Bradyrhizobium diazoefficiens: one gene and its partner. The protein of the gene in region 2 interacts with the protein of the main gene of each other region in a pairwise test. Links are inferred from orthologs where the notes say so. Each region holds a gene or a part of one and is shown on either strand. Other genes may lie near its edges.

Evidence for each region.
Region 1: the proteins of parE (region 2) and dhaK interact in binary tests that used the Escherichia coli proteins (3 or more experiments, as listed by UniProt). The link is inferred for Bradyrhizobium diazoefficiens from one-to-one orthologs.

What each region holds. Positions count from the first base shown.
Region 1 is NZ_CP067102.1:5,325,863-5,330,101, forward strand. The notes cover bases 1,182-4,072. They hold dhaK (dihydroxyacetone kinase subunit DhaK), read right to left. Parts: upstream 3,177-4,072; coding sequence 2,187-3,176; downstream 1,182-2,186. Other genes in these bases: JJC00_RS25025 (ABC transporter substrate-binding protein), read right to left, coding at 1,182-1,947; JJC00_RS25035 (hypothetical protein), read right to left, coding at 3,216-3,647; ptsP (phosphoenolpyruvate--protein phosphotransferase), read right to left, coding at 3,644-4,072. Outside these bases: JJC00_RS25020 (ABC transporter permease), read right to left, coding at 1-503; more of JJC00_RS25025, read right to left, coding at 586-1,181; more of ptsP, read right to left, coding at 4,073-4,239. UniProt on the Escherichia coli protein: Dihydroxyacetone binding subunit of the dihydroxyacetone kinase, which is responsible for the phosphoenolpyruvate (PEP)-dependent phosphorylation of dihydroxyacetone via a phosphoryl group transfer from DhaL-ATP.
Region 2 is NZ_CP067102.1:4,642,232-4,647,556, forward strand. The notes cover bases 1,038-4,030. They hold parE (DNA topoisomerase IV subunit B), read left to right. Parts: upstream 1,038-1,506; coding sequence 1,507-3,555; downstream 3,556-4,030. Other genes in these bases: JJC00_RS21750 (DedA family protein), read right to left, coding at 1,038-1,236; JJC00_RS21760 (outer membrane protein), read left to right, coding at 3,987-4,030. Outside these bases: JJC00_RS21745 (serine hydrolase), read right to left, coding at 1-497; more of JJC00_RS21750, read right to left, coding at 706-1,037; more of JJC00_RS21760, read left to right, coding at 4,031-4,772; JJC00_RS21765 (hypothetical protein), read left to right, coding at 5,079-5,264; JJC00_RS21770 (SDR family NAD(P)-dependent oxidoreductase), read left to right, coding at 5,286-5,325. UniProt on the Escherichia coli protein: Topoisomerase IV is essential for chromosome segregation; it is the principal protein responsible for decatenating newly replicated chromosomes. It relaxes supercoiled DNA.

The sequences.
Region 1 (4,239 bases), 680 kb from region 2 along the record:
ACCACCGCAAGGTCGGAGAACAGCAACACCTCGAGCGGCTGATGGATCGCGCCCATCGCCAGCAGCGCCTGGTTGATCAGGCCCTCCTTGCCGAGCAACGGAATCCAGGAGATCATCCGGATGATGTTCGAGGTCCAGAACGGCACGGTGCACAGCAGGAACAGGCCGATTGCCAAAAGCTGGTTGCGAACGTGGAAGACGAGGAAATAGGCGACGAAGAAGCCAATAATCAGCGTAAAGACCCAAGTCAGCACCGTGAACTTGATGGTCGCCAGATACAGCTTCAGCGTCGGCGCCGAATGCAGCACCTCGACATAGCTTGCCAGCGTGAAGCCCGGCGTCAGCCCGCCAAAGCCGTCGGTAGCGAAGAAGCTGGCGGCCAGCACGACCAGGATCGGCGCCACGAAGAACGGCACGAGCACCAGCACCAGCGGCGACACATAAAGCCAACCGGCGAGATTGGCGCGTGAAGGAGTTTGAGCTGAACTCGAACTTGGCTGCATATCAGAAAATGCCTCGAAGCCGATCTTCTCGCACCGGCGCGTGACGGCGCCGGTGCTTTGCTTAAGTCAGGGAAAGCAGGTTTCAGGCCACCTTGAAGTCATTCCAGCGCTTGTTCATGTAGGCCGCTTCGTCCATCAGCGTGTTCCAGCACGAGATGTTCTTGACGCGATCGAGGAACGAGCCGCCGTCACGCTTGGTGCCGGCCTTCTCCATCGCCACACCATAGGGATCGTTGACCACCTCGGGCGCGGGCTGGCCCTCGTACCAGAACGCCCATTCGGCCGGCGTCAGGAACTTCTTCGCGGTCGACGGCACCGGGCTGTAATAGCCGTAGCGCGCGACGAAACCGCCCTGCCAACCCGACAGGTACCAGTTGAGATACTCATAGGCGGCGTCGAGCTTCTTGCCGGAGAGATGCTTCATCAGGCCCATGCCGTTGCACCAGCCGCGATAGCCTTCCTTGCCGTCCTTGACGTTGACCGGCGCGTAGACGCAAGGGATCTCCTTCACGCGCACCGCAGCGACTGCCGGCGACCACATCGACTGGATCACCACTTCGCCCGCCGCCATCAGCTGCACCGACTGGTCGAAAGTGGTCCAGGTCGCGCGGAACTGGCCCTGCTTCTTCAGCTCGATCAGCTTGTTGCAGGTGAAGTCGATCTCCTCCTTGGTCATGTTGCCCTTGTTGCCGTACTTGATCAGACCGGCGCTTTCGAAGCAGAGCGCGGCATCCATGATGCCGATCGCGGGCACGTCGAGGATCGCGGCTTTGCCCTTGAATTTTGGATCGATCAGGTCCTTCCATTCGGTCACTTCGTGGCCGACGAGATCGGGGCGATAACCGATGGAGTCGGCGTTGTAGACCTGCGGCAGGAAGGTCGCCCATTCGGTGACGCCGTCGTGCAGATCGGTCGCGTCTGGCTTCGCGATATACATCGCCTCATAGGGCGAGATGCCCTGGCGCGGGATCTTGTGGCCGTCGATCTCACCCTTGGTGAAGATGGGCAGGATGTTGTCGAACTCCTTGATCTTCTTGACCTCGATGCCCTGGATCACGCTGCGCTTGGCGGCAAGCTTGGCCTGCCAGCCCTCGAGATCGGCGATATCGACCGTATTAGGCTGGCTTATGAAGCGGTTGATGGCGGCGGAAGTGTCGAGGTTCTGCATCGTCACCTTGAAGCCGAGATCCTTGGCAGCCTGGTCGCCGATTGCCTTCACCACCGAGTAGGAGACGCCGACATGGCGCAGTTCGATGTCCTTGATCTCCTGCGCCCAGATGGTCGGGAATCCGCGGATCGCATCCGACCCTGCGGCTGCGCCCGCAACGGCGGCTGCACCCTTCAACAGCGTGCGCCGGCTCAGCTTTTTCGTCGACTTGACGTCCGTTTTGGCCTTCGTTCCCGCCGGATCGGAAGTGAACGTCCCCTTAGTCCCATCAGACATGGCAACCCTCGTTGGTTACGATGAACGCTCGCACCGATCGCCATTGATCGGCTGCTTATGTGATCAGATGCACGTGAGGCTAGGGGCAGGATTTTGCGAAGTAAAATTGGAAGTAAAAATTTGCGACATAAGCGCGACTAATGACTCGGTTTTCTGCATTCCCTTTCGGCACCCCCGGTCAGGAACACAGCAGGGCATGCGGCGGCGTCTCGAGCTCACGCGGCACCTCTCCCTATCCCTCAAACACCCCAACGCAGAGCTGCGGTGTGCACAGGGGCGTCCCACAATTTCGTCGCCTGGCTGTCGAGCACGGAGACGGTGATCGAGGCACCGGCCATGTCGAGGGACGTCACATAAGAACCCGTCAGGAATCGCGTGGCGGTGACCCCAGCGCCGTCCAGAATCCGCTTGGCGCTGTTGGCCATCAAATAGAGCTCGATCAGCGGTGTTGCGCCGAATCCGTTGACCAGGAGCAGGACTTCGCTGCCCTTGCTCGGTGCGAGATCGCCCAGGATCGCGTTGAGCATCTCGGCGGCAATCGCATCGGCAGATGCCAACGGCACCCTGCGGCGACCCGGCTCACCATGAATGCCGACACCCATCTCCATTTCGTCGTCAGCCAGGGTGAAGTTCGGTCGGCCCGCAGCCGGAACGGTGCACGGCAGGAGCGCCACCCCCATCGAGCGGGTGCGCCGATTGACATCATCCCCGAGCGTCTTGAGCGCGGCGAGCGGCATTCCCTTTTCGGCAGCGGCGCCGACCATCTTCTCGACGATCAGCGTGCCTGCGACGCCGCGACGGCCGGTCGTATAGGTCGATTTTTCGACCGCGACGTCGTCGTTGGTCACCACGCTGACGACTTCGCGCCCGGCCATCTCGGCGGCCATGGTGAAGTTCATCACATCGCCTTCGTAGTTCTTCACGATGAAGAGCACGCCTGCCCCGGCGTCGACGGCTTCCGCGGCCTCGATCATCTGATCCGGCGTCGGCGACGTGAAGACCTGACCTGGACACGCGGCATCGAGCATGCCGACGCCGACAAAGCCGGCGTGGAGCGGTTCATGTCCCGAGCCGCCGCCCGAGATGAGCGCGACCTTGCCCGGCTTCAGGGTGCGGCGGCGTACGAACTTCCGCTCGGCGCCGAGCAGCAGGATATCGGCATGGGCTGCCGCCAACCCGTCGAGACTCTCTTCGAGCAACGTATCGGCGCTGTTGATCAGCTTCTTCATGGCGTTCTCCCGGTTATCTGTTTTTGCAGTCAGAATTCGTCAGCCGATGCTTTCGGCGTAGCGCGCGAGCTGAGCAGCAAAATCGACGATGAGCTGCTCGAGCGCGCGATTCTTCTTGTCGTCACCGAGATCGGGCACGGTCACTGTGACAACGCGCGTGCGCGCCTCGCGGTGAGCTCCGCGCAGCCGTCCCGGATGTGCGCGCCCATAGGCCTTGAGGAACGCCGCCCGCTCGGCACCTGCGAGATGGCAGACCTCGAAGATGATCGGGACATGCTTCGCCGGGATCGGCACCAGATAGGCCGGATTTGTGATCTGACTGACGAAGGAGCGGTTCTTGCCGAGCGCTGCGGCGAGCTTCAATCGCGTCCCGGATGGCCGGTTGTCGAGAGCCCGCCGCAGGATGAGCTTGTAATCCGCGACATTGGTGTCGCCGGGCCGGCTTGTGTCCTCGCCTGCATCCTCGGTCATGCGGTCACCTCGGCGATAGCCGCCTTGAGCCGCGCCACCGCAATCGGCGAGACCGAGAGGGTCGTCAGCCCCTTCGCCAGCAGCGCATTCGTCAAGCGCGTATCGGCCGCGGCATCGCCACAGAGCGAGACCTCGACGCCGCGCTTGCGCCCGGCCTCGACTGTCCGCGCGATCAGCGCCAGCACCGCCGGATGGCCGGCATCGTTGAGGTCGGCGACAGCGCCGATGTCACGTGCCGCAGCCATCGTATATTGGGTGAGGTCGTTCGATCCGATGGAATAGAACGCCGCGCCAAACTCCTCCGCGCATAGCGCCGCCGCGGGGACTTCGACCATGATGCCGAGCGGCGGCCGGGCGCAGGCAATTCCCTCTGCGCTGAGTGCCGCGAATTCCGCGTCCAGCATGGCATTGGCACGGTCAAGCTCCGAAGGGATCGCGATCATCGGCAGCATCACCTTCAGCGTCCCGTGGACGGCGGCACGGCACAGCGCCCGCAACTGCACGCGAAACACCTCCGGCCGCGCAAGCGAGAGCCGGATTCCGCGCAGGCCCAGGAACGGATTGCGCTCGCCATCGACCGTCAAGCCGGCAA
Region 2 (5,325 bases):
AGATTGTTGTATTGAAAATCGGTGCGGATGTCCCGGGCCGGCTCAAGGTGACGCAGCGCCGTCATCATCTCGCTGCGCGAGAGATCGGCTGGAATCCATATCCAGTCGTGGCGGGGCAGGCCGGAGTGGTGGCTGAGCAGGTCGCGCACGGTGACACGCTCGGTCGCGATCGCGTCATACAGGCGGAATTCGGGAATGGTGTCGCGGACCGGCTTTTTCCAATCGAGCCGTCCCTCGGCCACCAGCAGCGCCAACGCCGTGGCGGTGAAAGTTTTGGTGATCGAGCAGATCAGGAACTGCGTCTCTGGCGTCGCGGGCAGCCCGCTCTCGACGTCGCGCTGGCCCCATGTCCTGAGCAGCACCGTCTCGCCGTTCTGCACGACGGCGAGTGTCACGGCCGGCACCTGCCACTCCGCCATCGCCTCCGCGACCAGCGCGTCGAGCTCGGGGATGAGGGCTGTGATGGTCGTGTTGCTTCGGACAGATCGGCTGGACATGACACACATTTTTTTCCGGTCGCCTCCACAATCGCTGGATGACGACCCGTAATGCTACGTGTCGTAGCATTTGCGGCTGGCCCGTGCAAGCGTGGCACATATTTCTCGGAAGCCTGCGATGGATCAGGCAATCGCGCTGCTCTTTCCTCTCGCGGCCGGCAGCCCATCGGCTGATCGATATCGTGCGCAGCACGCTCCAGAAGACCCTCTAGATCACCCGCCAGAGCCATTCCATGATCGTCGCGATCACGTCGCCAAACAGCAGGAGCGCCGCCGACCAGACCAGCGCGGAGACGAAATTGGCGGCCTGAAAGCTCCAGTAAGGCATTTCGAAAATGCCAGCGGCGAGCGGCACGGAGGCGCGCAAGGGGCCGAAGAAGCGGCCGATGAAGATGCTGGGCACACCCCAGCTGCGTACGAAGGCCTCGCCCTTTGGCAGGATTTCCGGATAGCGCGAGAGCGGCCACATCTGGGCGACCTGCTCCTTGTAGCGGTAGCCGAACCAGTAGGAGACCCAGTCGCCAAGTGCGGCGCCGATGCCGCCGGCAATCCAGACCGGATAGAAGCTGATGCCGCTCGCACCGATCAACGCACCGATCGCCACCAAAGCACCCCAGGCCGGGATCAGGAGCGAGATGAAAGCCAGCGACTCGCCGAAGGCCAGCAGGAACACGATCGGCGCCGCCCAGACCTGATGAGCACGCACGAAGTCGGCCAGCGCGTGCGCGTACTGCTCCATTCCAGATCGCCTTCCCGCCCCGTCACGAGTTCGTCAGATGAAAAGACTGGTAAGCCAAGGACTTGTGTGACATCAAGTCACAAAACCCCGCCCAAGCCGGGCTTGGGCCTCAAATTGCCGGGAACTGGTAGGGATACGGCGTAAAATCGCCGAGATTGGCTCTCACCCACACCCCGCCCGGCTGGCACGCGGTGACCTTTCCAAGCCAGCCGTGGCATAGTCGCCTGAACCGATTCGCCGCTGCGCGGCCCTCAAAACGCATCAAGATATATGTCCAAGCATTTGAAAACAAAAAGCAAAAACGATTTGTTCGACGGCAATGAGCCGAAAGCTCGCACGACTGCCGCAAAGGCGGCCCCGCGTGGGACCGGTGGCGAGGCCGATTACACGGCCGCCGACATCGAGGTGCTTGAAGGACTGGAACCGGTCCGGCGCCGGCCCGGCATGTATATCGGTGGCACCGACGAGAAGGCGCTGCATCATCTCTTCGCCGAAGTCATCGACAACTCGATGGACGAGGCCTTAGCGGGGCACGCGACCTTCATCGGCGTCGAGCTCTCCGCAGACGGCTTCCTCACCGTCACCGACAATGGCCGCGGCATCCCGATCGATCCGCATCCGAAGTTCCCGAAGAAGTCGGCGCTTGAAGTCATCATGTGCACGCTGCATTCGGGCGGCAAGTTCGACAGCAAGGTCTACGAGACCTCGGGCGGTCTGCACGGCGTCGGCATCTCCGTGGTGAACGCACTCTCCTCGCGGCTCGAGGTCGAGGTCGCGCGCGGCCAGAAGCTGCATCGCATGACGTTCGAGCGCGGCCATCCCAAGGGCAAGCTCGAGGATCTCGGCAAGGTCAACAACCGCCGCGGCACGCGCGTACGCTTCAAGCCCGACACCGACATCTTCGGCGCCAAGGCCGCGTTCAAGCCGCAGCGCCTGTTCAAGATGACGCGCTCAAAGGCCTATCTGTTCGGCGGCGTCGAGATCCGCTGGAACTGTGCGCCCGAGCTGCTCAAGGGCGTCGAGGATGTTCCACCGGAAGCGACCTTCCACTTCCCCGGCGGCCTGAAGGACTATCTGGCAGCCGCGATCCACGCCGACACGCTGGTGCACCCCGACATCTTCTCCGGCAAATCGGGCCGCAACGGTGCGCATGGCGCCTGCGAATGGGCCGTGGCCTGGACCGCGGATGCCGACGGCTTCCTCTCCTCCTACACCAACACCGTTCCGACGCCCGATGGCGGTACGCACGAATCGGGCCTGCGCAGCGCGCTGTTGCGCGGCCTGAAGGACCACGCCGAGCGCGTCGGCCAGGGCAAGCGCGCTTCGTCCATCACCTCGGAAGACGTGATGGTGGGGGCCGCCGTGATGCTCTCGGTGTTCGTGCGCGAGCCTGAATTCCAGGGCCAGACCAAGGATCGTCTCGCCACCGCAGAAGCGCAGCGCATCGTCGAACAGGCGATGAAGGATCCGTTCGATCATTGGCTGTCGGGCAATCCGAACATGGCCAACCGGCTGCTCGACTTCGTGATCGACCGCGCCGAGGAGCGTCTGCGCCGGCGGCAGGAGAAAGAGACCGCGCGGAAAACCGCGGGCAAGAAGCTGCGCCTACCCGGCAAGCTCGCCGACTGCACCGATGCGGGCACCGACGGCTCAGAACTCTTCATCGTCGAGGGCGACTCGGCCGGCGGCAGCGCCAAGCAGGCGCGCGACCGCAAGACCCAGGCTGTGCTGCCGCTGCGCGGCAAGATCCTCAACGTCGCCTCCGCCGGCAAGGACAAGCTGACGGCGAACGCCCAGCTCTCCGATCTGGTGCAGGCGATCGGTTGCGGCCAGCTTCTGCAATATCGCGAAGAGGATCTGCGCTATCAGCGCATCATCATCATGACCGACGCCGACGTCGACGGCGCCCACATTGCTTCGCTGCTGATCACCTTCTTCTACCGGCAGATGCCGAAGCTGATCGACGAAGGACATCTCTTCCTTGCTGTACCGCCGCTCTACAAGCTGACCCACGGCACCAAGTCAGTCTACGCGCGCGACGACAAGCACAAGGAAGAGCTGATCAAGAGCACGTTCAACGCCAATGCCAAGGTCGAGGTGAACCGCTTCAAAGGCCTCGGCGAGATGATGCCGGCGCAGCTCAAGGAAACCACTATGGATCCGAGCAAGCGCACATTGCTCAAGGTGGTACTGTTGCCCGACGATCGCGACACCACTGCGGATTCAGTGGAGCGCCTGATGGGCACCAAGGCCGAAGCGCGCTTCGCCTTCATCTCCGACAAGGCCGAGTTCGCCAGCGAAGAGCTGCTCGACGTCTGATGCGGCGATTCTCGTCGAAAAGCCCTGGCCCGCGGCCGGGGCTTTTTGATTCGGGATGGACGATTGGGCCTCTTAGGGCGATTCATCCGCAGCATTTTACCTCTCGAATGCCCGACTCGGCCAACGACTCACAGCGGCCGGGGCGGCAAGCCAGGGGCTGAGGCAGGATTGCCTCCGTTTCGGACAAAGGCCACTTCCTAACGAAAGCCTACCCGCACGGAAGCTTCGACGGCCCGTCGTAATACATTGAAGTTACATCATTTTTAGCGGATTCGGCGACGGCACTTCGAAACCCCGCCAGCGGGCGTTTTCCGGCGACTGTGCCTGCCCTGCAACAGCATTTCGGCGAGAACCGTCTATAGTTCGGGTATCAGATCACACGGACTTCAGAGCGCTCGCGCCTGCTACGGACCAAGGTTGGGGATTTTATCATGAAGAAGATTGTACTCGCACTGACCGCGGTCGCGGCGATGACCGGTTCGGCTTCGGCGGCTGACCTTGCTGCCCGTCCCTACGTCAAGGCCCCGGTGGCTGCGCCGGTTGCCAACTGGACCGGCTTCTACATCTTCGGCGGCGGCGGCGGCGGTCTCTCGAACTCCGACCAGTCCGTCCAGTCGACCGTCGGCGCGGTTCCGCTGACCATCACCCAGCGTCAGGGTGGCTCGGGCTGGTTCGGCACCGTCGGCCTCGGCTACGACTGGCAGTTCAGCGGCACCTGGGTCGGCGGCGTGTTCGCTGACGGTCAGTTCGGCAGCATCCGCTCCACCGTGCAGGATCCGATCCTCGGCTACACCGGCAACCAGAAGCTGGAAGACTCCTGGGCCGCTGGCGTGCGCCTCGGCTGGCTGGTTGCTCCGAACGTTCTCTCCTATGTCAACGGCGGTTACTCTGGCGCCCACTTCGGCAGCACCAGCTTCACGACCCTGGGCGGCGCTCCGACTGGCGTGCACCTCAGCGGCTACAACCGCAACGGCTGGTTCGTCGGCGGCGGTGTCGAGAACAGCCTGAACATCTTCGGTATCACGTCGCCCGGCTGGTTCATGAAGACCGAATACCGTTCGGCCTTCTACGACGCCAAGACCCGGGATGAGCTCTCCGACGTCACCAACCTGCCGACCGGCGTCAACAGCATCCGCGCCAACAGCTGGAACCAGACGATCTCGACCTCGCTGGTCTACCGCTTCAACTGGACCGGTCCCGTCGTCGCCAAGTACTGAGCTGAAAAGCACTGAGCTGAAAAGCACTGATCTGATCTGAACTTCAGACGTCAAAAGCCCCGGTTCCGCCGGGGCTTTTTCGTTATGGGTTCATCGTTTAACGCGGGCATAGGCCGCGATCAGCGCGACCGCAGCCGCGGTGCCAAGAATTATCTTGCGCGCGGACACGCGTCCTCCCCGCGGCCTGCGTCCGCAGCCATTGTATCCGAACCGAAGCTACGGCTAGTCTTGCGGGACGTTTTCGCGATCCGCGGCGATACCTTGTGCCGTGGGTCGCGACAGAATCGGACCGATGGGGAGGAATGCATGCGCAGATTTCTGCTGATCGCAGGCCTGTTTGCCCTCGCTGTCGGGCTGCTCTGGATCGGACAGGGCACGGGTACCGTCGCCTGGCCCCGATCGAGCTTCATGATCAACCAGCTGCAATGGGCCGGCTATGGCGCCGCCATGGCAGGCTTCGGGCTGGTGCTGATCTGGCAAAGCAACCAATAGAAGAAACCAGGAAGTGACAGCATGACATCCAACCGGTTCGATCTGCGCGGCAAAGTCGCGA